Regions from separate parts of the Exiguobacterium sp. FSL W8-0210 genome, predicted to be linked through region 2. Evidence: riboswitches for the same ligand, from Rfam matches in the RefSeq annotation. Region 2 holds a riboswitch; each other region holds the start of a gene.
The links. Region 2 has a riboswitch for thiamine pyrophosphate ahead of MKY22_RS06340 (thiamine phosphate synthase). Riboswitches for the same ligand answer to the same signal wherever they lie in the genome.
Positions count from the first base shown of each region.

Region 1: it holds a riboswitch for thiamine pyrophosphate, as region 2 does, so the genes downstream of both, MKY22_RS16300 (3-oxoacyl-ACP reductase) here and MKY22_RS06340 (thiamine phosphate synthase) in region 2, are expected to answer to the same signal.
Region 3: it holds a riboswitch for thiamine pyrophosphate, as region 2 does, so the genes downstream of both, tenA (thiaminase II) here and MKY22_RS06340 (thiamine phosphate synthase) in region 2, are expected to answer to the same signal.

Region 1 is NZ_JBBOUK010000002.1:29,559-40,204, reverse strand. It holds gene MKY22_RS16310 (DEAD/DEAH box helicase) at 1-960, opposite strand, end outside; partial or broken gene MKY22_RS16300 (3-oxoacyl-ACP reductase) at 2,027-2,777, opposite strand; TPP riboswitch at 2,911-3,011, opposite strand; gene MKY22_RS16295 (excalibur calcium-binding domain-containing protein) at 3,819-4,583, shown strand; gene MKY22_RS16290 (helix-turn-helix transcriptional regulator) at 4,834-5,325, shown strand; partial or broken gene MKY22_RS17395 (WYL domain-containing protein) at 5,341-5,403, shown strand; gene MKY22_RS17390 (hypothetical protein) at 5,401-5,739, shown strand; gene MKY22_RS16285 (DinB family protein) at 5,819-6,334, shown strand; gene MKY22_RS16280 (hypothetical protein) at 6,704-6,925, shown strand; gene MKY22_RS16275 (SDR family oxidoreductase) at 6,922-7,161, shown strand; gene MKY22_RS16270 (hypothetical protein) at 7,299-8,732, shown strand; gene MKY22_RS16265 (hypothetical protein) at 9,858-10,646, shown strand, end outside.
Region 2 is NZ_JBBOUK010000001.1:1,230,349-1,240,994, forward strand. It holds gene MKY22_RS06325 (MFS transporter) at 1-481, opposite strand, end outside; gene MKY22_RS06330 (OsmC family protein) at 671-1,096, shown strand; gene nagZ (beta-N-acetylhexosaminidase) at 1,093-2,313, shown strand; TPP riboswitch at 2,370-2,472, shown strand; gene MKY22_RS06340 (thiamine phosphate synthase) at 2,555-3,148, shown strand; gene MKY22_RS06345 (FAD-dependent oxidoreductase) at 3,145-4,089, shown strand; gene thiS (sulfur carrier protein ThiS) at 4,086-4,286, shown strand; gene MKY22_RS06355 (thiazole synthase) at 4,289-5,053, shown strand; gene MKY22_RS06360 (ThiF family adenylyltransferase) at 5,050-6,057, shown strand; gene MKY22_RS06365 (hypothetical protein) at 6,180-6,536, shown strand; gene MKY22_RS06370 (exonuclease SbcCD subunit D) at 6,673-7,794, shown strand; gene MKY22_RS06375 (SMC family ATPase) at 7,776-10,646, shown strand, end outside.
Region 3 is NZ_JBBOUK010000001.1:993,678-1,004,323, reverse strand. It holds gene MKY22_RS05175 (amino acid ABC transporter permease) at 1-233, opposite strand, end outside; gene MKY22_RS05170 (transporter substrate-binding domain-containing protein) at 291-1,064, opposite strand; gene MKY22_RS05165 (BrxA/BrxB family bacilliredoxin) at 1,354-1,779, opposite strand; gene MKY22_RS05160 (class I SAM-dependent methyltransferase) at 1,810-2,994, opposite strand; gene MKY22_RS05155 (sporulation protein) at 3,105-3,878, shown strand; gene MKY22_RS05150 (glycoside hydrolase family 3 protein) at 4,087-6,003, shown strand; gene MKY22_RS05145 (hypothetical protein) at 6,034-6,342, opposite strand; gene tenA (thiaminase II) at 6,394-7,089, opposite strand; TPP riboswitch at 7,163-7,269, opposite strand; gene MKY22_RS05135 (DUF1002 domain-containing protein) at 7,464-8,345, shown strand; gene MKY22_RS05130 (hypothetical protein) at 8,322-8,552, opposite strand; gene abc-f (ribosomal protection-like ABC-F family protein) at 8,625-10,421, shown strand; gene MKY22_RS05120 (alanine/glycine:cation symporter family protein) at 10,618-10,646, shown strand, end outside.

The sequences.
Region 1 (10,646 bases), on a different contig from region 2:
TTTTAAAAAACTTAAACTTTGTTGACACGCACGCTGAAATTTACCTTCTCTTACATCCTTTACATTAAAAAATGGTAAGCCATAAATATTACATATTAATCCGTAGAGTCCTAAATTATTTTTATTATTTAATGATCCCCATCCATGAAACACCCATAGACGTTCATTCCACTTAATTTGCTCATCTACTTTCATAAAATCAAAGAATTCCGGAACACGTGACTTCAATTTATTTGCAAGCGTAATATTATGACAAGTGAAGGCTATTTTATTTGTATCATTTTCTGTATATAGCTCTTTTAACCTATGTAACAACAGTTCAGTTTTTCCCGTACCAGCCAAACCTTGAATTTTAACAATATCCTGATTTAATTCTTCATAGATAAACCTTGTTTGATCTCCATCAAATAATACAATTTTTTGCCTAATTTTCTGCAACAAAGTCTCTGGTACAGTTTTTCCAACTGCATCAATATCATTAATACTACCTGTAATTAACGATATTATTAAATCAATCACTCGTTTTTCTTCAGGTTGGATGTATTTCTTCGAGTCAAAAAAATGTGATATCTTTTCTGTTGTATCTATATTTTGTATTTCACTAAAATTATATTTTTTAAAGTATTTTTCCCATCTATTTGATCTTCCTATTACACTATTATATTTAAACTTTTTAGCAGTAAAGCCTATATCCTGTATTAAATATTCGAATATTTCTTCAACTTCATCAGTGTCTTTATTATTATTCAAACTAATAAGACTAATAGTATGAGAAGGGCTTAGTAAAATCATAATATTACTTGTATCATAATCTGTTTCTTTTTCCATTACTGGCTTGTCTAATACATAAATTTGAAATTGATTTTCTACTGAATATTTATTTATACGATTTATAAAAATATCAACTTCCGAATTACTTTTGTCTAAATTTTTATAAAAAAAACTACTGTTTCTGATCACAAATCATTTCTCCTTCATCCAACATTATAAAAAATCACTATATTATCCCTATTAAATAAGATTATATTTCAACATTATTTTATAGTATTGAATAGATAATTACGAAAATTTAAATCTCCACTTAACTTTATATGAGTTTATACAAAAAATTATTAAATTTAGATTTTTTGTATAAAGTTACTTTAATAATACTTATTAATTGATTTTCATCCAAGTACTTTTTAGCGCTTTGTATATACTATATTAATTTTTTTGATTTACACTCTTTGTCTGCTTTTAAATATATCGTCTAATCTTTTTTCTTAGATAATTTTTAAACTAGTAAAATTTTCTTCTATTTCTATCGAGCCGCATCATTTCAAAACTCATATGGCTACTAATTTTCATTTGAAATTACGAAGTTAAAAAATTACGATGAAACATGTTACGATACACCGAATAGCTTGGGTTCTCACAAGATTGTTAAAACTGTTAGCTAATTAATCTTAAAGAAAATTGGCTTGATTCCATCATAAGAATAGCCTCTCTATTAAAGTTAAAGTCACTAATTTTTACGTCTTTTTATATTATTTTTTCTCATAGAAAGTGCATTCATATCATAGGTCGATGCTTCCCGGTATTTCATCAAGGTCACTAAGTTCTAGCTTACTCGTTCCTTCGTCAGATGTTCAAGACTTAGGAGTTGTCTTGTTGCCATATATGGATTGGAAAACGTACTCGATATCGTGGAGACTAATCCAATATGATCCGCCACTTGAGAAATAACAGTTAAATTGATCAAAGGATCCAACCAAAAAGCAGGTAAATCAGTTGCATTATTAGCCGGAAAGGAATGATTATCCGCAAAAAATACTTCATTCAAACATCTAGCTGCCGCTATCTGAGCCAAACGCTAATAATAGCGGCTCTCTCCGATCTCTTTAATCGCGGAATCAGCCATTAACCATGTGGCTTGGGGATGACCACATTCATATAATAAAACGCCGATATTAACTGATTTCTATTCGTCATCTTCTGTTCACGAATCCCTTCTCTTACAAGCTGAGAATCTTTTAAAACGCCCGCTTCAATTCATCGTTAATCCACCATTGACCGTTACGTTTTGACCGTTAAACCCAGACGCTGCTTCTGATGCCATAAAGGCAACCATTTGTGCTACTTCTTCTGGGGTAGTCACTTTTTTCAACAGTTTCGATTGATCAATTAAATCGAATACTTCAGCGGTTGTCACAGCACTAGCATCCGTAAGTTTCAACAATCCGCCGGAGACGACATTCACGTTTATACCGTATTGACCTAGTTCTGCGACCAGGTTGCGTGTAAAACTAATTAGACCTGCTTTTTGCTGTTAAGTATTCATGATGAGGAACTACTGGGTTTTGATAGAGGTTTGTTCTAATGCTAATGATACTACCGTTATGTCGTTCCATAATTGTGGAAGAAAATTTTAAATGATGTGAAGCGCCGTTTTTAACGTTGCATCCAATTGTTTCTAGTAGTCCTCCTATTGCAAATCGATGAAAGATTTTTGAGAAACTGGATCAAATTTGAATTCTACTAATGCATCATTAATAACAACATTGATTTGACCATAATGTGCTGTTGCGGATTGCATCATGCTCTCAATATCTTCCCGCTTCATGACATCTGCATACAAGGCAAGTGCATTCTCTACTCCTAGTTCGCTCACACGCCTTTGTGCCGCATCTTTGCTTTTAAAGTAATTAATCATCATTTAAATCCATTTTCACTAACATCCTTGCAATCGTCGCCCTAGAGTCTTGACTACTTCCCGTCATTAACACTGTTCTGGTCATTCCTGTCCGCTACCCTATCAATTTTTGCAACTTAATAGTGAAGTAGTAAACAAAAAACGCAACTCTCTAAATGGAAAGTTGTGCACGTCTAAACAATCACATAGCAAAGAGCGACATTATTGTCTCTGTTTGTTCATTAGGGTTTACACTTCTCTACGCTAGTACTACCTAGTTCAGGTACAAAGGGTTTGAGTCGCTCCTCATCTCAGTTTAATAACACCCCTAGTGATTCTATTTAAATTACCTTCACTTTAGTCGTCTTATACATCTGTTAATAATGATGAGTGTGATTTGTTAATAGTATTTCTTTAAAGATCGAGCGTAAAAATAGGTTTATGATCTTATCCGGATTGCTTTGTTACGGTCATATCTTATACTAGACAATCCTAATTATCGTTTTTTCTTTGATAATGTCTTAATATATGAGCGATTCGATTTTGCAGATCAATTACGTGACCTAAAAGTCCGAATCATTGATGTCTGCAATATAGTAAGCTTATCTTGCTTAATCATCGTATGAGAGCCATTAAGTAGTATGTATGTCGTCTTCTCTCTTCGTGTTGATTACCTTACTTTTTTCGTCTTAAATTTATACGTGCTCTATTTAATGCTTTTATTGCTTTTTGAATAAAAACGTACCAAATCAATCAACAATTCATTTTCTTTTCCATAATATCATTGGAGTTCTTCACAATTGCGTAAGAGATAAGTGCTTTGATACGGTAAATGCCTTTCTCATCATCTAAGCAATTAATCAATCTTTTTCTTCTAACTCATTATGTCAAATTTCCTTATACAGTCCTATTTGTATCGACTACGACATACAACCTTTTCTGATTATTTTTAATTCGCTTAGATTGGTGTACGTCTATTCTCTTAAAAATTATCAATTATATTTGATCAGTAATTGCTTATATTTTATTCAAATTAGTACTCGAGCGTTATAAGCGATTTTTTAGAAAAGAACTATAAATTCCTAATCAATTTTCCCTTATAAATATGTACAATAAAAATACAAATATTTTTAAAGGAGCTGAACTTATGAACATCCGAAAAGTATTATTTCTCGTCGTAATTGCTATTGTCTATCTTTTACTCTTCACTATCACCTTTTGGAGTCTCATTGGCTTATTGATCTCAGCAGTTGGTCTATACTTTTACTTTAAACCAAGGTTTCGAAATCCAGTGAAGTACCCAACCTTTGCCGTTTGGCTAGGCGTATTCATTGCTTTTGCAATTTCTATCTATATGGTAGACAGAATAAATGAGCCTCAAAAAATAGAAGCCGGGTCTTCTACCAAGGAAACAAAGATGTTGGAATCATTAAAGATAGAGTCAAAGGAGTTAGAAACATCTTTAAAAGACACGCAATTTAAACTAAAAGAGCAACAACAAGAAACGAAAAAATTGAAAGAGGAGTTAGCACAAGAAAAAGAGTTACGTTTGCAAACCGTTGAAAGCTATAAGGAGGAAGCAGACAAACGTACTACCTTAGAGAATAAACTCAATAAAGAAGAGACGAAACGCATTGTTGCAGAAGAGAAAATCGACGAACTCGAAGCCTCTTTAGCAAATAGTGAAGTGATAAATGAAGATGAGAGTATATCTGATGAGGAATACGTTGATGAAGTAAATACAGAAGTAGCAACTGATTTTGAATACGACCCTTCTGGAGCAGATCGCGACTGTGGTGATTTTTCCAGCGCCCAAGCCGCTCAAGATTTTTATATAGCTGCCGGAGGTCCTGCAGTTGATCCCCATGATTTAGACCGCGATAACGATGGAAATGCATGTGATTGGAATTGACAAGTGTGTATGAATTTTCTCGCGCATGACAATTGGTAGATCTACTTAAGATTAAATAAATGATTAAATTTCTTAACTGATAGTGTGGTAAGTGAAATAACAAAAAGTATGCGCCCGCGCATACTTTTTGTTATTGTATTTTATTTTTAATGATACTAAATGCGTTTCAATTATTAATTAAGATGAAATCATTTACACTTTATAGATATACATAAAAACTTCCGTCGTGTTTAACGTAAAGGAGATTCCATTGAAACTTGAACGTTTACTAACTATTATATTTAAGCTACTTCATCGCTCTACCATTTCTGCTTCACAACTAGCTGAAGAATTAAATGTCTCTCAGAGAACAATTTATCGAGATATCGAAACCATTAGTCCAGCTGGTATTCCTATTACTTCGTACCATGGAACAAACGGTGGATTCGGTATTATAGAGAATTACAAATGGGATAAAACGTTTTTAGACGCTTCTTCTATGCTTGAGGTATTGTCTTTAGTCAAAAATTTATCGAACCAATTAAATGATCACGATCTTAAAAAGACTGTTGATCGTCTGTCCATTCTCACATCAGAAGAACAAAAGAATCATCTACATATTGATTTAACTCACTTCTCAGTCGATCCCTCTTTTTTAATCAATCTTCAAAAAAGCATTAAAGAATTAACACGCATTTGTTTCCAGTATATTAGCTCTCAAAATGAACAGACTACTCGAGAGGTAGATCCGCTTTCACTATAATATAAGTTCCGAACGTGGTATCTATACGCTTATTGCCATTTAAGAAACGACTATCGCGAGTTTAAAGTCTCATATATACTCAACCTTGAGAGACTAACAACTCCTATTAAGGATACTCATCGTTTACCCAAGGAGCTACCAGTAGTTTTCCCTCCAAAAGAGCGTGTCATTTTACGTGTCCATCCTCAATCCATTCACTTAGTATTAAATCATTTTCAACATCACTCGATGACGCAAAAAGAAGATGGTAGTATCACAATGACATTGATGTTACCTCCACCATTGCATGCAGAATGGCTCATTAACATATTGTTAAGTTTCCGATCAGGCGTAGTAGTCATTCAACCTTTATACTTACAAGATGTCTTAAAAAATGAAGCTAAAAAAATATTGAATTTATATGAGGATATATGACAGTCAGTTGTCATATATCCTTTTTTATACTAAACGTAGTTAGATAACGATTACTATTACAACTAAAGGAGCGATTTGAATGAACGCTGGAAAAACGATGGTTTCTTATCATGAATGGGCAATGAGAGTGATCTTAGATCATCTAGCTAAATTGCCGAAAGAAGTTTTAAAAAAGGAGATCAAAAGCTCTTATCCTACTATTGCTAAAACCCTCAGCCATATTCTTGCTGTTGATACCATGTGGATTCAAATTCTAGAAAAAGTAGATTTTCAACAAGCATTACAGGATGCGATGAGTCAATTACCGCTTACTGATGCCTATACAATTGAAGAATTCAAAATGGCATTTAAAAATGTAGCATTAAAGTATCAAACCTTCTTAAACGAAAACTCAGATCTCACTGTGATGATAGATGTAAATTATCCTTGGTCAGGTCCACGTCAAACAACCTATGAAGAAATTTTCTTACACGTATCTAACCATGGGACGTACCATTTAGGTAATATCACTACCATGCTTAGACAACAAAATGAAACTTCACTCATGATGGATTATTCTCTTTTTTGGTATGAAGACACGACAGTTACAACATGAAGTGGCGTACTAATACTTAGCAATCAATTAGAAATTCTGTTTTAAAGCAAAAAAGTGTGCGCCGGCGCACACTTTTTTATTTATATGATTCATGGTAAGACTTTAAGATACACGAACTATATCCTAAGAATAAAAATCGGAGGAGTAATTTCATTTCATCCGTGTTCCATCAACCAATTTATTCTCTAATCGATCAACTCATTTTTCTTTAAAAGGTTTCTTCACAGTACATATTGTTTTATTTCACGTGAAACCTTATCTACTTTATGTTTTCCCAATTTATACTTATCGGGCTGATGTTTCGCAAAAGCGTAAGGTTTTAGATGTAATCTCCTATACCATCTCTATGTTTGGGAGGATTAATTTTTAGTGAGCAACGTAAGCATCACTTCTCAAACTCCTTTGAATCAGGTAACGGAAGAAGTATGGAGTCTCTTCATTGCAGTTAACATAAAAGGTACTTTCCCTTTCTTAGAGACTGTCATCCCACACATGAAAAACAATTCGAAGATGCAATCGTCAACTTGGAGATCGTACGGTATCGGTTCTTTCTTTCCCTATGCACCACAAAATCAGCCACTCATACGATGACACGCTCACTTGCTATCTCACTCGCACCTGACATTCGCGTTAATTGTATCTCTCCGGGAGCGGTCGCCACGCGTTGGTGGGCTGGTAATGAGGAACGAATGCATGGTTTAGTAGGTAACCTTCCCTTAAAGAGAATCTCCACACCGAAGGATATCGCGGAGGCTATTCTATTCCAGTTGACACAATCGTCCATTACGGGACAAGTCTTCTTGATTGATAACGGGCAAACGCTCTAAAGTTTAGACACTGTAAGATAGATCTAAATCGATATCATTTTTCAAAAAGCGTGCGCCGGCGCACGCTTTTTATCTAATTTCCCCACTTCACTTCAGACATGCTATGCTAGCTATATCGAATTAAGGGGGCGTGCATTATGGACTCTACCTCATCCGTCCAACATAGACAACTTGTTGTCTCTCAAGCAGCAAAGACACTGCTCGAGAACGATGTTACCGAACAACTAATCTCCATCGATATCATTGATGTCGAAGCCTATGTCAATCAACTTTATGAAGAATTTTATGAATTTCAAAATGAAGAAGATGTTTATACCAAGCTTCGTTATTATTCCTTTAAAAAATTAAAACGGCGCTGGGTACGAGCAGCCGTAAAAAACTATGTTGAAAACAAAGGTCCGATGAAAGAACTACGAGGACTTCATAAAATGTACCTTGAGTATTGGGACATTGCGGGAAAAGAAGGTTTCCAGCGAAAGTTCTCCGCTGATAGTGTTGAAAAATTGATGCAAGAACACATACAGGAACTTGAAGCATGGGCTGAAAATAATAACTTGCTAATTCATACGTATCCGCATTGGGGACAAAAAACGAAGAACCAGCAAACGACAACAATGCGGACTGATATTTTAATGGTCATTGGAGAGGTTGCAAAAGAATTGAAACGTTCGCAACCAAAGGCACACGTTGCGACTTCTACGTCGATTACGGTACCGTTCTTTGGAATCGCTGATCGCATGAAAAATACGACGGAAAAGTTCAATCAAGGAGAAGGTATGTTGACGGACTTATCTCTTGATCTCCACGACTTCTCCGCTGTCGTTCCTAAATACAAACAAGGTATACCGACGAATTTATCGGTTCTCGTCAGTAACGAGTTCCTTGCAGAACTCGACGGAAAAGTCCCGGATCTTGATGCTCGTGATTTTGAGGTCTTTAACGAAATTCTGTCATATCGCGATGTGACGTTTCAAACGAGTCGAAAGATCGTCTTCCCAATCTCAAAACTTGTTAAGAAGATTTATGGAAACGATAGCGGGAAAAGCTATACCCTCACAACCCAACGTCTTGTAAAACTCGGTTATTATCGCGTAGCTGTTAGAAATGAGGAAGGGGACCTCTCGATCTTCGGTCTCTTCTCCTCTGTTAAAATTAGTAATGCTTCTTCTGTTAAGCGGGACACGCAAATCACTGTCACCGTCTCAGAGGAAGTCTATGATGATTTATTGAAACAACAGATCATCAGTATCTATGGAGAACAGATTGAGCGATTAAAAGGAACGTTCGCTTATCATTTATCTTTTGTACTTCAAAAGGAACGACTTAACTCGTATCAGTTAAACGAAGCAATGCCCGCGAAACGGCATTGGCGTCAGTTTACACACTCTATTCGATTTAATAAGAGTCGAAAAGCAGAAAACTTGAAAGAGCTTGAAACCAATTTGGATCGTATCAAAGAACTTGATTTTATCATTCAAGATTGGCATCGGTCCGGTGACTACTATTTCTTATACTTCCATCCCTTGGAACGCTGGGAACATGATGATCGCCGCAATGCCCTTCTCCTATAAGGAATATCGAGCAGATCAATAGAAAGTAGTCTTCTTCCATTCTTCATAGATTCAAATAAAAGAGCGTATGAGATCATGAATCTCGTACGCTCTTTTGAATACTAACTATGATTCTCCTTGAAACTATATGATAGTAAATAAGCATTTTTCCTCATATGCCTAACCTACATTGTCTTTTTCCTATAAAATCGAGATTAGCTATCGTGTCATGTTGCAATTGAAAAATATGGTCGCTTTATGATTGCTTTAACAGCAATACAATAATCAAAAATAAGCAGCATCAAGCACTCAGCTATGTTCATGTACATTTCGCTAATCACAATCATATATTTATGTAAACCATCATATCAAAAGATCTGTAATGTAGTACCAACATAAATGGTCGTATATGAAGTACCAAATAAAAAATAGGAACATATGTTCTGTTTAGTTTTTTTATTTTTCTTCTTGTTGTAAGAACTCACATATTATTGGATGTCTTATTCTCCAGAATATCTATTGATCGTACATGTCGAATCGTGTCGGAAAACGACCATTTTTCAAATTCAGACGTTATTTACCGTACTGAAACAGCACTTTTTCTTATATTTTCAGCATTTTTGTCGGATTTGACCGTACCGAAACAACACTTCATCGATTTAGGTCGTCGATTACCGTACCAAAACAACAGTTTTATGTTTTTGGTCGTTGATTACCGTACCAAAATGACCATCTTGCACTTTAGAACACTTTTTAAAAATTATTTTAAAGCGGCTATCTTATCCATTTGGTCGTCATATACCGTACTCAAACAACACTTTTGGACATTTTAGTCGCTCTATCCCGTACTGAAATGACACTTTTAATCATTTGGTCGTTATGTACCGTACCAGAATGACATATTGCATCGCTACATGTATGAATTTACTCAAGAAAAACCTCTAGAAAGCGCATCATATAAGGATTTCAGAGATTCTGGTCGTTTTTGACCGTACTGAAATGACATCTTTTTTATACTTTAAAACGGCTTCATATCAACGCTTTTAGCACATTGGTCGTTTTTGACCGTACCGAAACCGCGTTTTGACAGTTCCTTTTCTGAACAGGATACTAGTAATAATAGTTCAGATTAGGGGAGGTGTAGGTATGTCATTTCAACACGAAAATCGTCATGTATTGGTCGCTAATAAATTATTGATCGCGATGAGCGGTTTAACACGTTGGACAAAACGTCAAGACAGTTTCTTATATGAACAGCATCACTATAACATTCCAGGACCTTTCCTGGCATTGAAGTGGACAAAATCTCGTATTCGTCATTTGTTGACGCTTTTATCGCATTGCGATGATCAAGGTGTTCTTTCATTAGTGGAAAGTGAAGCATTGGCTCACTATGCGCGTACTTCCGTTCGATCGTTACACAATAACCTACGCCTTTTTGAATCAGCTGGGCTTATTCGTTATTCGATTCATTTCTCTGGAGTCGTCACCATTGAACTCGTAGATTATCTTGAAAACTACCGTGATCTTTTTGAAGAGAGTGGTACGTATACATCGAAGACCGGTTATACGTCTCTTTGGTGTGGGATGGTACGCCAACTGATGGATATTGAGCATGTGAATATCCTTCGCGTCGCGTTACGTGCCCTTGTGCAAGTAGAGCGGGACGTGAATGTTCAGTCTCAGGAGAAAGCGACTTTAACCTATGATGAAGTACGTGGATTCTTACCGCGTTACTGTGGACACCGTTTGGCTGTAAAAGGCATGCTTGATCAACTATCGCAGTTCTTCAATGTGCATTTGGTTGAGAATACGAAAGATTTCTTATCTGCAGTCAAAGAGAACGTCTCGCTTAAGAAACGCATACATACCGTAACACGTCCTCTAATGTTTCACGTGAAACTCGAAGACCAAATTAACAGTAAGCGTATTCGG
Region 2 (10,646 bases):
CGATGAACGTACCGATCGGAACACCAAGGACGTTCGCGAGTGTAAAACCACCGAAAATGAACGAAACGGCGACACCGCGCTTCGCAACAGGTACGCCATCGCTTGCGACGACCATTGCGAGCGAGATCAAGACACCGGTCAGGATGGCTGTCAGGATGCGGGTGGCGAGCAATACTTCGTAACTTGGAGCAAAACTACTGGCAAGGTTCAGTAAGACCCAAACGAGTAACAGACGTAGAATCAGGCGACGCCGTTCCAAGTGACCGGTCAGCGACATGACAATCGGTGTACCAATCGCAAAGGAGATGGCAAATGCCGAGACGAGCGTACCGGCTGTTGCGATCGTGATATCAAGGGCTGAGGAGATTTCAGCGAGGATCCCGACGATGACGAATTCGCTTGTTCCGAGAACGAACGTCAGGAGCGACAACGTGGCGATCAACAGCCAATCGCGTCGACTTAAACGAGTAGTAGGTGACATGGATGATTCCTCAATTCTGGCGCTTGCGCGCGAAACTATGAGTAACAGGATAGCATGAAACGATTTCGTCGGGTATCGCAAAGCGAGAATTCGGGAAAAGAACCATTATTCGAAATAGCGTGAGAATTTCCAGGCTTGCTGTTTTTGCGTATACTACAGATGAAGACTACTGACAAAGGAGTGGAAACGATGCAAGCGACAGTGACATGGAACAAACAGATGGGCTTTAGTGGACAGACGGAATCAGGGCATCATCTGGCGATGGACGCAGCACCCGAAAACGGTGGTGAAAACCAAGCACCACGACCGACCGAACTCTTGCTACATGCCGTTGCCGGCTGTACTGGAATTGATATCGTCTCGATTTTAGAGAAGATGCGCTTGACGATCACCCATTTCGAAATGGATATCGAAGGAGAACGGGCAGAGGACCATCCGCGGCGTTTTACGTCGATCTCGATTCATTACCGGCTCGAAGGTGATCTCCCGGAAGATAAGGTCCGTCGCGCCATCTCGTTATCAAAGGATAAATATTGTTCGGTCTCGCAATCCCTGAACGCTGAGATTTCCGTCTATTATTCGATCAATGGTGTGCGAAGCGAGGATCCTTTGTGAAGAAAACCGTACTAATCGGTTGTCTGTTGCTTGCAGGGTGTGCGCAGGAGACGACGGAACCAACGAAACCATCACAACCAGCAACGAAGCAACCGACGGAGGCGAAGAAACCAAAGCCTGAGCCGACAAAGGAAGCACAACAACAAGCACGATTAAAGCATCAACTTAAAGCGATGTCGACGTCAGAAAAGATCGATCAACTGCTCTACATCGGAGTCGCCGGCACGGAACTTTCAGCAGCTGACCGGAAATTGTTACAGACGCATGCGATTGGCGGGGTCTTATTGCTCGGCGGAAACATTACGTCGGAAGAGCAACTCTTGACGTTCACGCGTGCGATTCAAGAGACGAACCAAAAACCGTATGCCTTCGTCGGGATTGATGAAGAAGGCGGACGCGTCAGCCGGGTACCGGATCAACGATTACGTTTACCGACGAGTCAACGGATGGCGCAAGGAGCAGATGAAGTGAAAATGGAAGACGTCGGACGTACGCTCGGACATTTGTCACGTTTTTATGGCTTCAACATGGACTTCGCGCCGGTCCTTGACGTCAACAGTAATCCGAACAATCCGATCATCGGCGACCGTGCGTTAAGTGCTGATCCGAAGACCGTCGCGACGCTTGGTACGGCCCTGATGCACGGGATGCAGGAGACGGGAACGATTCCAGTCGTCAAACATTTTCCCGGTCACGGCAATACGAGTGTTGATTCCCATGTCGGGCTACCGAAAGTGACGGCATCAAAGGAAGAATTGAAGCGGACGGAACTGTTACCGTTTAAAGAAGCGATTCAAGAGGGCGCCGAGATGGTGATGGTTGCCCATATTCTCTATCCCGCGTATGACAATCAGCATCCATCCTCGCTCTCAAAGCCGATCTTGACTGACCTCTTGCGTCAGCAACTCGGATTCAACGGTGTCATCATCACGGATGATCTCGTCATGGGAGCGATCACGAAACAATATGGTCTCGCGGAAGCGGCACGTCAGTCGCTCGTCAACGGAGCTGATATGGCAATGTTTTCAGAGGCAGGTGCTTACACAAAGGTCCATGCCGAAGTGATGCAAGCCGTCAAAGACAAAACGCTGACGCCGGAGATGCTCGACGCTAAAGTAATGCGCATCCTGAAGCTAAAGCAGACGTATGCCGACAGCCAAGAGCAACAGCGACCGACGAAATCGGAGCTGATTCAGCAAGTGGAAGCGCTCAACTAGGACTAGCGAAGCAAAGCGACTCATGCTAGACTAATGGGGCAAGCCAATTAAACACGAAAAGACACTAGGGGAGTCTCCCAGCAGACTGAGACGGAAGTATCCGGACCCTTTGAACCTGATCTAGTTCGTACTAGCGGAGGGAAGTGGCTCGAAACCCTAGATATCCTTAGCGCTTCAGCGCATTTTCGGACCACTCCTTTCAACATCGGGAGTGGTCCTTTTTCGTATGGAAAGGAAGAACATGATGCGTTTACATCTGATTTCGACGGGATCCATTAATCCGCTTGACGAAATAAAGACCTTTCAATCCCTTCAACCCTATACGAATCAGCTGCATCTACGTGAACCGAACTTATCGGCGGCAGAATTACTTGATCTGATTGAAGCACTCCTTGGGCATGGTTATTCGCCTGAACAGTTAACGGTTCATGACCGGGTCGACGTCGCCCATGTCGCCGGCATCGGTGTGCAGCTGACGCGCCGTTCCTTGCGTGTCCGCGATGTGCGACGTCATTTTCCGAATCTCGTCATCGGGAAATCGGTCCATTCACTAGCAGAGGCACTGGCAGCAGAAGCGGAAGGAGCCGACCGACTGCTGTACGGTCATATTTATCCGACAGCGTCGAAGCCGGACATGCCACCACGAGGTATTGACGCCTTGAAGCAAGTCGTCACCTTCACGACGAAACCAGTCATTGCAATTGGCGGGATCACACCAGAACGCATGCCTGAAATCGTAGCGACCGGTGTAACCGGAATCGCCGTCTTATCGGGTATTCTCGGTCAATCGGATCCACTCGCCGCCGTCAAGCATTATCAGGGGGTACGGGTATGACGAATCACATCATCATCGGCGGTGGAGTCATCGGTTTGACGCTTGCTTACGGTCTCGCCTGTCAGAATGAATCCGTCGTCGTCTTAGAACGCGGAGCAGGTGGACAAGGAACGAGTCGCGCGGCTGCCGGGATGCTTGCGACGGACATCGAGCTCAGAGAGGAATTGCATGCACTTGCCGCGCGAAGTCGTCGTCTGTATCCGTTGCTTGCTCGTCGCCTCGAGCGAGAGACTGGCATCGATTGTGGGTACCGGGAACAACCGTTTTTGTTAAAGCGTAAAGGACGCGAGCATCTGTTTCCAATGGTCGGTCAAATCGATCCACGACGACTGACGACTGCATTGATGTATGCCTTACACGCACGTGGTATATCGATTGAAGAACAGGTAGATGTCACACGCATCGAAGAGAGCGATGACTTCATCAGGGTCGAGTCGAATGCGGGAACGTGGACCGGACGAACGGTGACGGTCGCTGCCGGACGCGGGTCGCAAGCCTTGCTCGATACAGCTGGTATTTCGATTGCGACATATGGAGTCAAAGGAGAATGTCTCGCCGTCCGTCTCGCGGGTCAGCCGTTACGCTCGATCCTGTTTGACGACGCCGTCTACCTCGTTCCGAAAGCAGACGGTCGGATTTTGATCGGTGCGACCGAACTGCCGCACGACGAGACGGTCGGTGTCAGTGTCGCAGGGGTCACGTCGTTGCTTCAAGCAGCAGAACGACTGTATCCACCGATTCGTGACGCGGTCATCGAAGAAGTCTGGTCCGGTGTACGGCCACAAACGGTGTCCGGCTTGCCATATATCGGAGTCGCCGATTCATCCCGTCGGATCTTCCTAGCGACGGGGCATCATCGGCATGGCATATTACTCGCACCGGCGACAGCGGAAGTCTTGGTAAATACATTACGGTTGATTCAGAAGGAGGAAGTCCGATGAACATTACGATTAACGGCAATGACCACACGATCGATCAGATTGAAACGATCGAGGACATGCTCACGCAACTCGGCTTAGGGGAAAAGCTCGTCATCGTCGAACAGAATCGACAAATCATCGATCGCATGGCGTACGGTCAGACAGTCGTTCGGGACAATGACACATTTGAAATCGTTCATTTCGTAGGAGGAGGATAAACATGCTGAAAATTGGAGAAAAGACATTTGAATCACGGTTATTGCTCGGAACAGGGAAATATACGGATGCTACCGTACAGCAAGAAGCAATCGATGCGTCTGCTTCACAAATCTTGACGTTCGCCGTCCGTCGGCTCGACATCTTCGACAAACAACAAGCGAATTTCTTGGAGTCGCTTGATTTAGCGAAGTACGATTTACTGCCGAACACGGCCGGTGCTAAGACGGCGGAGGAAGCTGTTCGGTTAGCAAAGCTTGCGCGGGCATCCGGTATGTGTGACATGGTGAAGGTCGAAGTGATCGGTTGCGATAAGACGTTACTACCGGACCCAATCGAGACGTTACGGGCTTCTGAAGAATTACTCAAAGAAGGCTTCATCGTCTTACCGTATACGTCAGACGATGTCGTGCTCGCACGACGACTCGAGGAAATCGGTTGTCACGCCATCATGCCGGCTGCATCACCAATCGGTTCCGGACAAGGTATCCTCAATCCGCTCCACTTGCGATTTATCATCGAGCAGACGACGGTCCCGGTCATCGTCGACGCCGGGATCGGTTCACCGACCGACGTCGCCTATGCGATGGAACTGGGTGCGGATGGTGTCTTATTGAACTCAGCTGTCGCCCATGCCCAAGATCCGGTCAAGATGGCGCGTGCGATGCGACTAGCTGTCGAAGCAGGGCGCCTCGGTTACGAAGCGGGACGTATCGAGAAGAAACAGTATGCGGTCGCGAGTAGTCCAACGAGTGGATTGATTCGATGAACCGTTACTCACGGCAAACTCGATTTCAACCGATCGGGGAAGCGGGACAAGCACGCTTGGCATCAGCGAAGGTGCTGATCATCGGCATGGGAGCGCTCGGAACGGCGTCGGCAGAGCAACTCGTCCGCGCCGGTGTCGGTGTCGTCCGAATCGTCGACCGCGATTATGTCGAGTGGAGTAATCTACAACGACAACAGCTTTATACCGAGGACGATGCGCGTCACATCGTACCAAAAGCGATTGCCGCAAAAGCACGGCTTGAAGCGATTAATTCGACGGTGACGATCGAAGCGCATGTAGTAGACGTCGACCGGGCAGCGCTGACGTGGCTTCTCGATGATATCGATTTGATCATCGACGCAACGGACAATTTCGATATTCGCTTGATAATGAACGACATGGCGTTGATGCGTTCGATTCCGTGGATTTATGGTGGCTGCGTCGGCAGTTATGGGATCACGTTCACCGTCCGTCCCGGAGAGACGCCGTGTCTGCATTGTCTACTCGATCAATTACCACGGGATCAGGAGACGTGTGATACGGCGGGGATCATCGGACCAGCTGTACAGATGGTCGCTTCCTTGCAGGTGACGGAAGCGTTGAAGTGGTTGAGCGGAAAGACGGACGCCATGCGGACGCGCTTGCTAGCGTTTGATGTCTGGTCGAATACGTTTCAACAAATTAACGTCCAGTCACTGAAGCAAACGGAGTGCCCGTCGTGCGGCATCGAACCGTCCTACCCTTACTTATCGGATCAAACGGTTCATTTCACGGCACTGTGTGGTCGGGATGCCGTTCAAATCCGGGGAGACGGACAGCGGGATCTGGAACAGTTGAAACAACGTCTCCAGCCGGTCGCTGCGATTTCCGCTCATAATCCATATTTGCTGGCGTTTACGACGGACGAACATCGGATGGTTGCTTTCCGAGATGGACGCGTTCTGATTCATGGCGAGGCGGATCTCGTCAAAGCGAAGCGACTCTATCATGCCTATTTCGGCTAACGTTCACAAAACATTAAAAACTAATTTTAAATATATATGTTTTAAATGTTTGAAAAACAGGTAAATAAGACTTCAGACATAAATCGGTCTACAAGTTTTGAACGTGAAGAGGAGTGATTCAGATGAAACAAGAATTCGATCCAATCAAGGATCAAGCACAGACGGAAGACGCCCAAGCAGTTGTTCAGCAAGCCAACTGGAATCCGGACCGGTACCGGACGAACTTGAACCCATTCTATCTGTCACCTTGTAGTGTCGAACGTAGAGAAGACGTGCATCAGGATGCATCGAAAATTCTCGAAGTCGAGACGTCGTCGCCCCTCCAACAACTTTTTGAACACAATCAAGCAACGCATAAATCAGAACAATCGGGCAAAAAATTCAAGACAGGCATCGTTGTCGGTGTCGGTGCGATCATCGGCGGATCGGTTTCTGTGATTCGTTCCGTTCAACGCTTTAGAAAACAACGGACGAAATAACACATTCGTCTCAAGAGTGAAAAAAGCAGGAGGCATTCGCCTTCTGCTTTTTGTGTTCCAAACGGATGTTCGTCGCAGAACGAACGCTTGCATGCTACACTTAAGCTACTATATTCAAAAAGTGAGTGTGATGAAGATGAAATGGATACATACTGCCGATTGGCATCTCGGCAAAATCGTTCATGGCGAGTCGATGCTCGAGAACCAGCGGGCGGTCTTAGCGGATTTTTTGACACTCGTCGACCGCGAACAACCGGATGCGATCGTCATTGCAGGTGACTTGTACGACCGCGCTGTACCACCAACGGAAGCCGTCGAACTGCTTGACGAGACGCTCGCTGCCTTGATTCTCGATCGAGACATCCCGGTCGTTGCGATCAGCGGAAATCACGATTCGGCCGAACGGTTAAGTTTCGGAACGACGTTACTCCAACGGGCTGGTCTGCATCTCGTCGGAAAACTAACGCCGGTCATTACTCCGGTCACGATTAAAGGGGTGTCGTTTTATCCGGTGCCATTTGCGGATCCGGCGACCGTTCGGTACGTGCATAAGGACGAAACGATCAAGACACATGATGATGCGATGCGGACGATCCTTGCCGGATGTATTCCAGACGGACCGAGTGTCCTCGTCGGTCATGCCTTTGTGATTGGCGGACTCGAGACCGATTCGGAGCGACAATTGTCCGTCGGAACAGCAGGACAGGTCAGTGCGAGTCAGTTTGCACCGTTTACGTATACGGCACTCGGTCATTTGCATAATCCACTTGCGATTCAATCCGAGACGGTTCGCTACAGCGGATCGCTCTTGAAATATTCCTTTTCGGAAGCCCATCATGTCAAAGGGGTCGATGTGTTGACGTTGAACGAAGCGGGTACGTTCGATCGTCGGTTCGAACCACTTGCACCAAAACGTGACTTGCGGGAACTGACTGGAAGTCTCGCTGAGCTGACAGACCCGGCATTCGTCGCGACACAAGACACGGACGATTACTTAAAGATCAATCTAACGGACGGCGAAGCCTTGATGGATCCGATGGGCAAGCTGAAAAAAATCTACCCGAATATCCTGCACCTCGAGCGAATCGGATTCGTCCGCGAGAGTACGCGGGCAGTCAAGGCGTCGCGGGAGCAAGTCAAGGATGCATCCGTTGCGGATCTATTCAGTGAGTTTTATGAAGCAGTCCGTGAAAAGAAACCGACGGAAGCGATGCAAGCCGTCCTGAAGGAGGAAGCGACATGCGCCCAGAACGACTGACATTACGCGCCTTTGGACCGTTTGCTGGTGAAGAGACGATTGATTTCACGGCACTTGCCGGACGGACGATGTTCGTCATCTCCGGAAATACTGGGGCAGGAAAAACGACGATCTTTGACGCATTGACGTTCGCCCTGTATGGCGAAACGTCAGGCGGCGAACGGGAAATGAGCGAACTGCGAAGTCATTTTGCCGTGCCCGAGCAAAAGACGGAAGTTGAACTGGAGTTTACGCTGAAAGGGGAACGGTACCGGATCATCCGCCAACCGAGTCAACCGCATCCGGTCAATAAAACCGGCTACTCGCATGAAGCCGAGCTCGCTCGGTTCGACGGAACGACGTGGAAACCGCTCGCGGTCAAAATTCCAGAAATCAAGCAACGGGTTCAAGAGCTGATTCAGCTCGACCATAAACAGTTTTCGCAAATTCTCCTGTTGCCGCAAAATAAGTTCCGCGAACTGTTGATGGCAGAGTCAAAAGACAAACTCCAGATTCTCAAACAGCTGTTTAAGACGGAACACTACGGTGAGTTCCAGCAACGTTTGCACCGACAAGCGCTCGATCTTGCGGCACGCATCAAGGAAACGAAGACGAAACAATGGGCCAAGCTTGAGGAACTACCTTTGCAAGCGAACTGGAGTGAGTTGACGGAAGGCGACATCCGGTTACGGATGGAGGCATTGACGACGGAACGGGACGAATGGTTAACGGCTGCTCGTCAAGCTGAAATAGAGACCCGTGCGATCGTCGAGAAGAAAACGACACAATTGCAACAAGGCGAGCAACTCGAAGCGGTTTTCCAAGAGCGGGAGCGACTTCAACAGACGGAACAGTTGCTAGTGGACCGCTTACCGGAAATCAAACAGATGCAAGAAGAAGCAATGGCAGCTGAACGCGCTCAAATCGTCGCACCGATCTATGACCAGTGGCAACAGGATCAAGAACAATTGACGCAACTCACGCATCGAAAACAGGAAACTGAACAGCACATCGCTCGCTTGAAAGAGCAACAAGAGGTCGTGCAAGCAAAAGTGGATCGATTGCTAGCGGAGGAACCAAAGATTGAGCAACTTAGTCGTCGTCTTGAAAAAATTCAAGAAGAGCGCGAACGGTTGGAAGCAGAGACCGCCTTACGACAACAACAGCAACAACTAATCGAACGTTCGAAGCTTCTGGACCCAGAGCCATTACGGAAGCAACTCGAACAAGCACGGACGGAGCGTAAGACTGTTCAAGAACAACTGCATCCATTGCAAAACATCGGAGCAGAGCGCTTAAAGGTGCAAGAACGGCGCTTCATCCTGCAACAGCTGGCGACGAAGATGGCGGAACATGACAAATTGGAAGCAGAACGGCAACAGCTGATTGTCCGCGGCACAAGCGTTCGGGACCAAAAAGAGGCAGCAGCGCGCCAATACGAAGAAGCGCGTAGATACGAACGGGAACAACTCGCTGCTGAACTTGCCAAAGGATTGACAGACGGGACGGCTTGCCCAGTCTGCGGCAGTACGTCGCATCCACAGCATGCTGTCGCCGGCGTAAAGGAACGATCCGTCGATGTAGCGCAACAGCGGTTCCTAGAAGCCCAACAAGCGCATCAAGAGTTACAAGCCTCGTACCGAACGGTTGCCGAACGTCTCGGACAACTGATGACCGAGATTCAAAAGACGAGTGAAAACGAGTCATCTCATGCAGATGTTTCAGCACAGCTTCGGGAAGTCGAACAGACGGAAGCCCGATTAGCGTCAGCACAGACGGAAAAAGCGCGTCTTGAGACTCGCCTGCAACAACTCGAGCAATCCATGGATCAGCTACAACTGAAAATCGATGCAATGATCAAAGATCGGACCGTCATCGAATCGGAAATGGCACACTTGTCTGGTCGCCTAAGTCAATCAGAAGAGTCCACGAAATCGCTACCAGCACTCCGTGAGGAACAACAACAGGCAGAAACACGTATCGAGCAGTTCAAGCAAGACAAACAACGTCAGTTACGCGAGAAGGAACAGCTCGATCGTGACTTCGCGGAACACCAAGGACGATTCCGTCAATTGACTGAGGCATCTGCTGAACAAAGTGACCGATTAACGAACCGCGAAAACGAATTACACGCAGTCTTGGCAGAAGAAGCGTTTCCGACGATTGAAGCCTTCCGCGATGCGAGATGTTCTCGTGACGAACTCCGTCATCTCCAAGAACGTTTGGAACAAGACCGTCTAGCGCGGCAGGAATTGAAGCTGAAGCAGGAACAAGCCCGTTTGAAGACAGAAGGTCAAGTGCGTCCGGATCTCGAACAGTTGCGGATGGATGTGAAGACGTCGTCGCTCGAACTGACGGAGCGGACCGACCGACGTGTCGGGCTTGAGAAGGAACGCGCACACATCGATCAATTGATCGCGGCTTGGGAAAGCTTGCAACGCCAGATTGAGGACGAGGATGCGAGATACGGAGTCATCGGCGAACTCGCTCGCGTTGGTGTCGGGGAGAATGCGCAACGGATGACATTCGAGACGTACGTCCAGACGGCATACTTCGATGAAATACTGTTCGCCGCAAACCGGCATCTGCACGAGATGACCTCTGGTCGTTTCCAGCTTGAACGGAAAACGGAGGCGGGAAAAGGACTCAAGAAATATGGGCTTGATTTAAATGTCTTTGACGCGTACACGTCGCAAACGCGTCACGTCAAGACGTTATCTGGTGGAGAAAGCTTCAAAGCATCACTTGCGCTTGCGCTCGGATTGTCGGAAGTCGTTCAAGAAGCAAGTGGTGGCGTGTCACTTGAAACGATGTTTATCGATGAAGGATTTGGAACACTTGATCCGGAATCACTCGAACAAGCGATCGAGACG
Region 3 (10,646 bases), 240 kb from region 2:
AATCCGAAGTGGACGATCGCCAGTTGCAAGATCAGCGGTGTCCCCCGGAAGATCGCTGTGTAAGCATGACCAATGAAACGGAGGAAACGGCTCTTCGTGATTTTCAGTGCCGCGACGACGATTCCGATCAGCATCCCGGCAATGGCCGCCGCGATGACGACTTGGAACAGGACCGGAATCCCCTCAAGAATATATGGAATTGAATCTTGAATCTTTGTAAAGTCTATCATAATCAATCTCCTAACGTCGCACAAAAGGGATGAGGTTACCCCCACCCCCATGCACTTGACTTATTTTGCTTCTTTTTGGAACCATTCTTCTGCCAATTTATCGATTTCACCACTGTCGATCATCTTCTTCAACTCTTTGTTGAAATCGTCACGCATCTTATCCCCTTTTTTGAAGGCGATCGCTGATCCAGCTGGACCATCTTCTTTAATCTGGTACGTTTTTAGGGATGCATCTTGATCCATGTATTTGACGGCAACTGCATCCTCGATGATGAGGGCATCAATCCGACCTGTATTCAATTCTTGAATGATTTCTGGGATTTTGTTTAAAGGAACCGCTTCGCTATCTTTGAAGCGATCTTTTGCGAGTCCCTCTTGGATCGAACCAAGCTGGACACCGATTTTTTTGCCTTTGAGTTCGTCTTCCGAACTAATCGCTTTATCCTTCGTCATGACTAAGTTTTTTGATTCGAAGTAGATGTCCGTGAAGTCAGCATTTTTCTTACGCTCTTCTGTCGGTGTCATGCCCGCCATGACGAAATCGACACGACCTGAGCTGAGGGCACCAAGTAAGCTACCAAATTCCATGTCTTCGATTTTTAAGTCATACCCGAGATTTTTTGTGACTTCCTTGGCGATCGCAACGTCGAACCCGACGATGTCCTCTCCTTTTTTCGTATCGATGTATTCAAATGGGAAGTAATCCGCTGACGTTCCCATCGTCAATACTTTATCGCTTTTACTTGATCCACCTGTTGATTCTTCCGACGCGCCACATGCTGCCATCGTGACTGCCAGAATGCCTGCCATTGCCGTTGCTAATAATTTTTTCATTCGAGTTTTCCCCTTCCAACGCTCAATTGTCAGAACTTTAACAATAGTATGACTTATGTGTATATCCAATTCAATACCGAAAAGCCTGACCTGTTCTATTGCTTTTAGGATATACGAATATTTATTCACTGTAAAGCATAAATATATAAATTTTTTTGACTTTCTATTCATAATTCATGCATAAATGACTTTTTATATAGTTTTGCAAACGCTTTCAAATTTCAAATTTATTATTTTAATCTCATGAATGCGCAAAAAAAAAGACCCCTTTATCAGGAGTCTTCTTTGTTTATGCGTAGATTTCAATCAATGATTCAAGTTTCTCGACGACTTCTTCTGCCGTGAACGATTCGATGTCGAACCGCTCGACCATCGAGAGGATGTTTCCGTCTTGCATTAATGCAAATGATGGAGATGAAGGTGGATAACCTTCGAAGTATTCACGTGCACGGTCTGTCGCTTCGCGATCTTGTCCAGCGAATACCGTAACGAAATGATCGGGCTTGATGCCCTCTTTCCGATTGACATACGCTGCAGCAGGACGGGCGATCCCGCCAGCACATCCACAAACAGAATTGACAAGGACAAGTGTTAACCCTTCGCGTTTCATTGCTTCATCTACGCTCTCTGGCGTCGTTAATTCTTCAAATCCAGCAGCTTGCGCTTCTTTGCGGGCTGTTTGGACAACATCTTCAAAATACATTTGGAAATCCATCGTATTGCCTCCTTTGATTCGTTCTCCATCTTATTGTACGAGTTTCGGTGAAATCTGTCCAAGTCTGCCGCTTAATTCACTTTCTAAAAATGGACGGGCATGCAACAAATCACGGAAAGCGATATAACGATCAATCTTTTCTTCTGTTGGTCGTTTATTTTGTTTATAGGCGCGAATCAAGATGTTCTTCGGTGTGTGCTCGAGGTCGATGAATTCGAGAAGTTGCGCTTCATAACCGACGAGCGTCAGTAACTCGGCACGAATCGAATCTGTCGCAAGTGATGCGAATTTTTCTTTAATCAGTCCGTGCTGGAGCATGACATCGAGTGGCGAACAGTCCAGTTGACGGTTCAATTCCTTTTGACAGCACGGTACGCTCAGGATGACCGATGCATTCCAGTCAACAGCTCGCGCGAGTGCGACGTCAGTTGCGACATCACAAGCGTGAAGTGTCACCATCAGGTCGACTTCCGTCTCCCCTGTGTAATCATGAACGTCTCCGACACGGAATGTTAGATCGGTATAATCCAGATCACGCGCAATTTGTGTACATTCTTCGATGACTTCTTTCTTTAGATCAAGACCTGTCACTTCGAGGTCGAATCCTTTGACGACTTTTAGATAATGATAGAGAGCGAACGTCAAATACGACTTCCCGCAGCCAAAGTCCAAGATCCGGAGTTTTTTTCCTTTTGGTAAGGCAGCGATGCTATCCTCGACGAATTCAAGGAAACGATTGATTTGTTTAAACTTATCGTACTTCTGTTTTTTGACCTGACCCGCTTCCGTCATGACGCCTAAGCGAATCAGAAACGGAACCGGCACACCGTCTTCTAATAGATAGGTTTTTTTGCGGTCATGCGACAAGAGAGCTTTCATCGGCTCCTTTTTGGATGTCTTGATCGCGACTTTCATCTTTTTCGAGAGCTGGAATTGCCATTCTTCTTCTTCAAAACGGAATAAGAATTGACGGAATTCCGTGAACCAGTCATCGAGTCGTCCGACGAAATCGTCAATTAAAATATTTTCATGCTTCATAACGCGTTCAAATTGAAACTCTACCTGCATCATCACCGTATCTCTTAATAGAATCGGTTTTACCTTGATTCGTCGGAGATCATTTGATTTTTGACGCGGATTACTTATCGTTGCATGGATCAGTATTCCTTGCGTGATTTGCGAGGCAAGACTCGCTTTTAATTCATGTAGTTCCACTAGTCGTCCCGTCCTTTTCTGATGTTCTTTCGAAACTGTAGCAAATTCGTACCTGTTCGACAAGTTTACACGCTTTATCATTCGTACGTAATCAAAAGGAGGAATTCATCATGTTCAAAAAAATTCTCTCACAAATCGGAATCGGTGCCGCAACGGTCGATACACGCTTGACGGATGACCGCTGTGAACCAGGCGGTCAAATTCACGGTGTCGTCCATATCAAGGGCGGAAACGTCGATCAAGAAATTGATCGAATTTATCTTGAATTCAACACGCAGTACAAACAAGAAGTCAATGATAGCACGACGTTTACGACCTTCACGCTCGACCGATTTGCCTTAAATGAAGCGAAGTTCACGATTGAAGCGGGTGTCGAGCGGGAAATTCCCTTTACATTACGCGTACCGCTGAATACACCACTCTCCGTCAGTCAATCGAAATCGTGGATCGAGACGGGACTCGACATCGCTCAAGCCGTTGATCCATCGGACCGTGACGCCGTCATCGTCGAAGCAAACCGCTACCAAGCGACGGTCTTAGACGCGATGGAATCACTTGGCTTCCGATTGAAAAAAGCCGATACGGAAAAATTACCTGGACGATTCCGGAAAGATTTACCGATTGCTCAGGAGCTTGAGTATTCAGCTCGCAATACACACTACGCCCATAAACTGGATGAGATCGAAATCATCATGCTTCAAGACAGCTCAGGGATTGATTTAATCGTCCAAGTCGACCGTCGTGCGCACAGTCTTGGTTCATTATTCAGTGAAATGGCTGGTGCGGATGAGTCGATGATCAAACTGCGTCTGTCCAATAGTGAACTGCAGGATCAATCGTTCGTCGAACGTCAGCTGACAAGCATCGTGGAACGCTATAGCTGATCAATCGATCGACTTTACTTGAAAGTGATTCCTCTTCAGGGGGAGTCACTTTTTTTCATTCAAGTCAGTTTGTCTAAAAACATCTTTGAAATTTATTTCAATTTGAAATCGTTTACAAATAAAATATTGTTTTAAAACAAACACCTTGCTATACTGTCCGTATTGAAAAGAATTCCAGTCACGGTTTGACTAAAGGAGGACGTACATCATGAAAAAAATCGGACAGTTCACGTTAACAGCCGGACTCGCAGCAGTACTCGTCTCAAGTAGTTTACCTGTCATGGCAGAGGCAGGATCTTCAGCCGATCGGATCAGTCACAAAATCGACACGATGACACTCGAACAAAAAATCGGGCAGATGATCATGCCGGACTTCCGGCAGTGGAATGGCAGCAATCATACGTCGCTTGCCCCAGAAGTCGCGAACATCATCGATCGCTATGATTTAGGCGGCGTCATCTTGTTTGCTGAGAACGTCAGCGAAACCGAACAGACGACGAAACTCGTTCATGATCTGCAAGAAGTCGTCAAACAAGATGCTAGCAACGATATTCCACTCTTCGTCACGATCGACCAAGAAGGTGGAATCGTTACTCGGCTCGGAACAGGGACGAACTTACCTGGCAACATGGCGTTAGGTGCGACCCGCAGTAGCACATATGCCAATGATGCCGGTCATATCATCGGTTCCGAACTGCGTGCGCTCGGCATCAATGTCAACTTTGGTCCGGTTCTCGACGTCAACAGCAATCCTGGAAATCCTGTCATTGGTGTCCGCTCGTTCTCGAGTGATCCGGAGCTCGTCGGCACACTCGGTTCCGCTCTAATGAAGGGAATTCAGTCTGAAGGTGTCGCGGCGACTGCCAAACACTTCCCGGGTCACGGCGATACGGCGACCGATTCCCACTATGGATTACCGGTCGTTGACCGATCCCTGCAGGAGCTAGAACAAGTCGAGCTCGTACCGTTCAAGCGAGCTATTGCTGAAGACATCGATATGATCATGACAGGACACATCGGGATGCCGCAAATCGAACCTGAAGTCGTCACGTCGACAAATGGTGCCTTCCCTTTACCTGCGACGTTATCGGATGATGTCATCACGGGCGTACTGCGCGAAAAACTTGGCTACGATGGCATCGTCATCACAGACGCGTTGAACATGCAGGCGATCGCCGACAACTTCACGGAATCAGAAGCCGTCTTAAAGACGTTTGACGCTGGAGTCGACATCGCGCTCATGCCGACGATCCTTCGTTCCGAGCAAGATGTCACAAAGCTCGATCAGATTTTCAAGGATGTGATCGCAGCAGTCAAAGACGGTCGCCTTTCAGAGAAACGAATTGATCAATCGGTTGAACGAATCTTGACGCTAAAAGCAGAGCGTGGGATTTGGAACGGTACGACTGACACGACATCCCTAGCTGAAAAAATCGCGCACTCGAACCAAATCGTCGGCAGTCCCGAGCATAAAGCAAAAGAACGCGCGATGACGGAAGCCGCGGTCACACTCGTGAAAAATGATCAGCGGACGTTACCATTCAAACCGAAAAAGAATGCAAATGTTCTTGTGATCGCTCCTGCGACGGATCAAACGGACAGCATGAAAAAAACGATCGCGTCCCTACCGAAGAATCGGAACTGGCACGTGACGACAGCGAATTACTCAACTACTACGCTACCGCTCGACCAAAACCCGACATTACGGGCGCAACTCGATGCAGCAGATTACATCATCGTCGGTTCCAACGTCAACACGAGTGCTAAACTACTACCTACTGCACCAGAACAAGCGGTTCCGGCTTCGATCTTCCGCTATGCGAAACAAACGGATTCACCATCCGTCCTGCTCAGTCTCCGTAACCCATACGATGTCGCCGTTCAACCGGACGCACCGGCACACGTCCTCGTCTATGGCTTCAAAGGCGACCCGAACGGACCAGACTCCGAAGCAGGCAATCTGAAATCAGCGGGACCGAACCTGCCTGCAGGTATCCGAGCGATCTTCGGAACGTTCAAACCGCAAGGCACTTTACCGGTAGATGTGCCGGTCTTTCAGAACGGTGTCTTTACCGATCAACTGCATCTCGAATTCGGTGACGGCTTTAAAAACTGGAAAAAATGATGACGTGATACACCAAAAGACCGAAGCTCCTTAAAGGATGCCTCGGTCTTTTAACGATTGATACGGATATTCGGCTTCTTCTTTCGAACGCTTGTAGACACGATGAAGTGAATAAGTCAACGAAACATAGAGGATGACGACTAGGATAGTCGCGATGGAACTCCCCGTTGTAAAACCGAACTGAAGCAACCCCTGAAAATTCTGAATCGTAGCATATGTTCCGTACACCGCCATCAAGATGGGAATGATGTACCCAACAAATCTCACTTTTACTTTTCCGAGCACCTGTTGCACGACATATGCCGCGAGAATCACAAGTGCGATCACGATGATTTCCATTCCAATCCCAACTCTCACTAAATGGTATTCCTAATTCTACCATTTAGTGATTCAAGAAGATACCTCTCGTGCCGGAATCGTTTCGTAAACTGACGCAAACGTCTCTTCCGTCCACCCCATGTGCCAGAAGAGTAACTCATAGTAACAACTTGTCACGAAATGACGTTTCATTCGCTCGCGTTCCGCTGGGCTCGCTTGCTCCGCCAGCGCATCAAGCCGTGCAATCTGTTCAAAGACGACCTTTTCGAACCATTCCGAGCTATACGTGTCGATCCATTGCTGATAGATTTTTTCTTCCGGTGTACACGTCAGTAATTGTTGCCCGACTTCATAATACAACCAGTAACATGGCAAGATGGCAGCAATCGTCTCACCAAGCGTTCCTTCACTCGCATGATGCATGTGCGAGACGTACGCATATGCTGTCGGTGCCGGTTCAAATGCTTCAAGGTCTGCTGCCGTAATACCGAGCGGCTTAAAAAATGATTGATGTAAGCTCAGTTCTGCCTCGTAAGTCGAAGTAGCATGTTCGGCAAGTGTCGCGATCGTCGCGAAGTCGTCCGCTTTTGACGCTGCCTTCGCTTGAATCTTCGCAAAGTGTTTTAAGTAATAGGCATCCTGCATGACGTAATGCCGAAATTTCGAGAGTGGTAACGTCCCCTCTCCGATTCCTTGAACGAATGGGTGCGTAAAACTACTGTTCCAATACGCTTGTGCCGCTTGTTTGATTTCTTGTGTGAATGTCATGATCTCATCCTCCTCGTTTGGTATGAAACGAAAAAACACCACCCCGAAACACACGGGCATGGCGCAAGAAGAACAAGACTTGACGCCACTTCCCTCCGTAAGTACGAACTTAATCAGGTTCAAAGGGTCCGAACGTCTTCGTTCGTCTCAGTCAGCCTACCGACTCCCCTAGTGGTCATTATTCGATTCCCATCCACTATAGCATGCTGAAAATGGAAGTCAAGTTGTCCTCTTTTCGCTATACTATGGAGTGTCAGAAGACGGATGCCGTCTCCATCTACAGACCGATTCCGAACTTCTTTCGTTCTCGTACACTAACTTTAGTACCTGATACTATAATTTATTCTGTTACTTACAAATTGGAGGATTTCATTATGCATACACCAACAAAAATCATGGCGTCAGCCGTTATCGCTTCTGCTTTATTACTCCCAACAGCCGCATCCGCCGAACAAGTCGTCGATAAGACGATCGTCACACTCGGGGAGTCACTCGGCGCAAAGGATAAAGCATGGGTGCTTTCCCGTCTCAATGCACCGGAAGGCATCACGCCGATCATCGCAACCTCTGCTGACGAAGAAAAATATCTCGGGAAAAACATTCCACAGTCGCAAAAAGGTGGCAACATGTATTCTTCGGCTAAGATTGAACTGACGGAAAAAGGAGATGGACTTTCCGTCTCGACGGAGAACATCACATGGGTGACGAAGGATATGTATCTCAACGCTCTCGTCACAGCGGGTGTCAAAGATGCCGACATCACGATCACTTCTCCCTACAAGGTGACCGGGACATCGGCACTGACAGGAATCATGAAAGCGTACGATCAAACTTCCGCTGAGACGGGAATTAAGTTAAGTGACGAACGCAAGGATTTAGCACAGCAAGAATTATCGGTCACATCAGACGTCGGAAAAACGGTCGGCACGGATAAAGTCGCTGACTTAATGAATGAGATCAAGGCTGAGATCGCCAATCAAAAACCGGAAACCAAAGTCGAGATCGAAAACCTGATCGTCCAAGTCATTCAAAACAACAATATCCAGTTGTCTGACGCACAAATGGACCGGTTGACGAATCTATTCAATCAAATGGAGCAAGCGAACATCAACTGGGGACAAATCGAGAGTGGATTGAAAAATGCGGGACAAGACATCCACGCGTTCGCAACTTCAGAAGAAACGAAAGGATTTTTCGCTAAATTATTTGATGGACTCAGTGACTTCTTCAGTTCAATCGCGGGTGTGTTCAAATAATTCAGACTTCCTTAACTGACAAAAAAATAGTAAACTAGATGTATCTGAAACGAAAGGTGGTGTGAAAAGATGGACTTTGCCGCGTGCAAACACTGGTTGATGGAACAATTGTATCTGTTGCGCGCGATTTTTCATGAAATGGCGTTCTAAGGCACCCGTCTGTCCTTTTTTAAGAACTTCATGAATGAAAAATACTGCAAAGCGCATCTTTCACACGTTAGGGAGAGTGCTATTTGCGCTCTCCTTTTTTGATGCGCGCGAAAGGATCAATTGAATATGATGATTTGCGACATTCAACACCTGACAAAACAATTCGGAGGCGAGACGATCTTAGCGGATGTTTCCCTCTTCTTAAACGAACACGACCGTGTCGGTCTGATTGGACGAAACGGGAGTGGTAAGACGACATTACTCCGCTTGCTTGCTCGCCTTGAGCAACCGGACGGTGGTGTCATCTATCAAAAGAGCGGTTTGACGATCGGCTATTTGGAACAACTTCCTGTATATAGTGAGACGCTGACCGGACTCGACGTCCTTTGGACAGCGTTTGCAGAGACTCTCGTGATCCGTTCTCGGATGCAACAGTTGGAGCAAATGATGGCGACAGCACCAGAGAATCTTGATGCGTTACTCGCGCGATATGCGGAAGCGACGAATGCGTTCGAACAAAAGGATGGCTATCTACTCGACTCGAAGATCGAGCGCATGGTGAACGGGTTACACCTTCGTCCGTTACTCACTCGTCCTTTCCACCAGTTGAGCGGTGGTGAACAGACGAAGATTTGTCTCGGTCGCATGTTACTCATGGAGCCAAATCTGCTCATTCTTGACGAACCGACGAACCATCTCGATTTAGCTGCCGTGGAATGGCTGGAGCAGTTCTTACGGGACTACACAGGAACCATCCTGCTCGTCTCTCACGACCGGGTCTTCTTAGACGCCGTCGTCACCTCGATCGTTGAACTCGAGGACGGTGAACTGACAACCTATATAGGGAATTACAGCGCGTTCGTCGTCGAACGAGAACGTCGCTTGATGGAACAGTTCCACGCCTACCAAGAGCAACAGAAAAAAATAAAGAAAATGAAGGAAGCGATTCGTCGACTCCGGCAATGGGCAAACGAAGCGTCTCCACCGAGTGAGAAATTATTCCGTAAAGCAAAATCGATGGAACGGGCACTCGAGCGGATCGAACGGATTAAACGACCACAACTCGAAGCCAAAACCGCTGATGTCTCCTTCTCTTCCACTGATCACTCGAGCCAAGTCGTCTTTCGCGCTGAAGAACTCTCGTTTGCTTATGGAACCCGTCACATTTTTGATGACGTCTCGTTCGAGATCATGGCACAGGATCGGATCGCGATCGTCGGAACGAATGGGAGCGGGAAATCGACGTTGCTCTCACTGCTGCTTGACGAATTATCACCAGAGGCAGGCACACTCACGCGTGGACCATCGAATCGGATCGGTTACCTGTCCCAGCATGCCCATTTCGAGGAGGACGCGCGGTTAATCGACTGGTTTAGAGACCGGATTGCCGTTCCAGAAGCGGAAGCCCGCCATATCCTAGCCCGGTTCCTGTTCTTTGGACCAACTGTCTTTCGGTCCATTTTGTCACTGAGCGGAGGCGAACGTGTGCGATTGCAACTCGCCGTCCTCGTTCATTCGTCGGTCAATGTATTAATTCTCGACGAGCCGACGAATCATCTCGATATTGAATCAAGAGAGACGTTGGAAGAAGCACTCGAGAATTTTTCTGGAACATTGATTGCCGTCTCACACGACCGCTATTTCTTGAATCGGCTATTTCCGCAGATCCTGTGGCTCGAAAATGGTCTGACGCGTTATCATGGTACGTATACGTATGCTCAACAGAAGCGTGCTGAGTTCGCTACGTCTTCCTCACTCCACGTAACTCCTCAAAAACCAAAACGCTTGTCACAACATGAGTTAGAAGTGCAGATCGAGCGGCTTGAACAGAAATTAGCAAAACGTGAAAAACCGACCGATACCGTTTCTAAAAGCATCCAACAGCAACTCGATGACCTATACGAACAATTGCTACAGCATGGATGATTTAGCTTTACTTGCCTGTCACTCTCGATACCGAGAGTGGCAGTTTTTTCGTTCACCTACAATGTTTTTAACTCCTAACATTTAGCTAACTTTATTAAGTTTTAAAATTTTATTTTATTTTGTTGTTGCTTATTGTCTGAAAATTCGTATAATTTAGCGTATAGCTTTTATTATTCTTTGGGAGGAATACACCATCATGAACGCCATTCAGCAAGTCATTCAAGG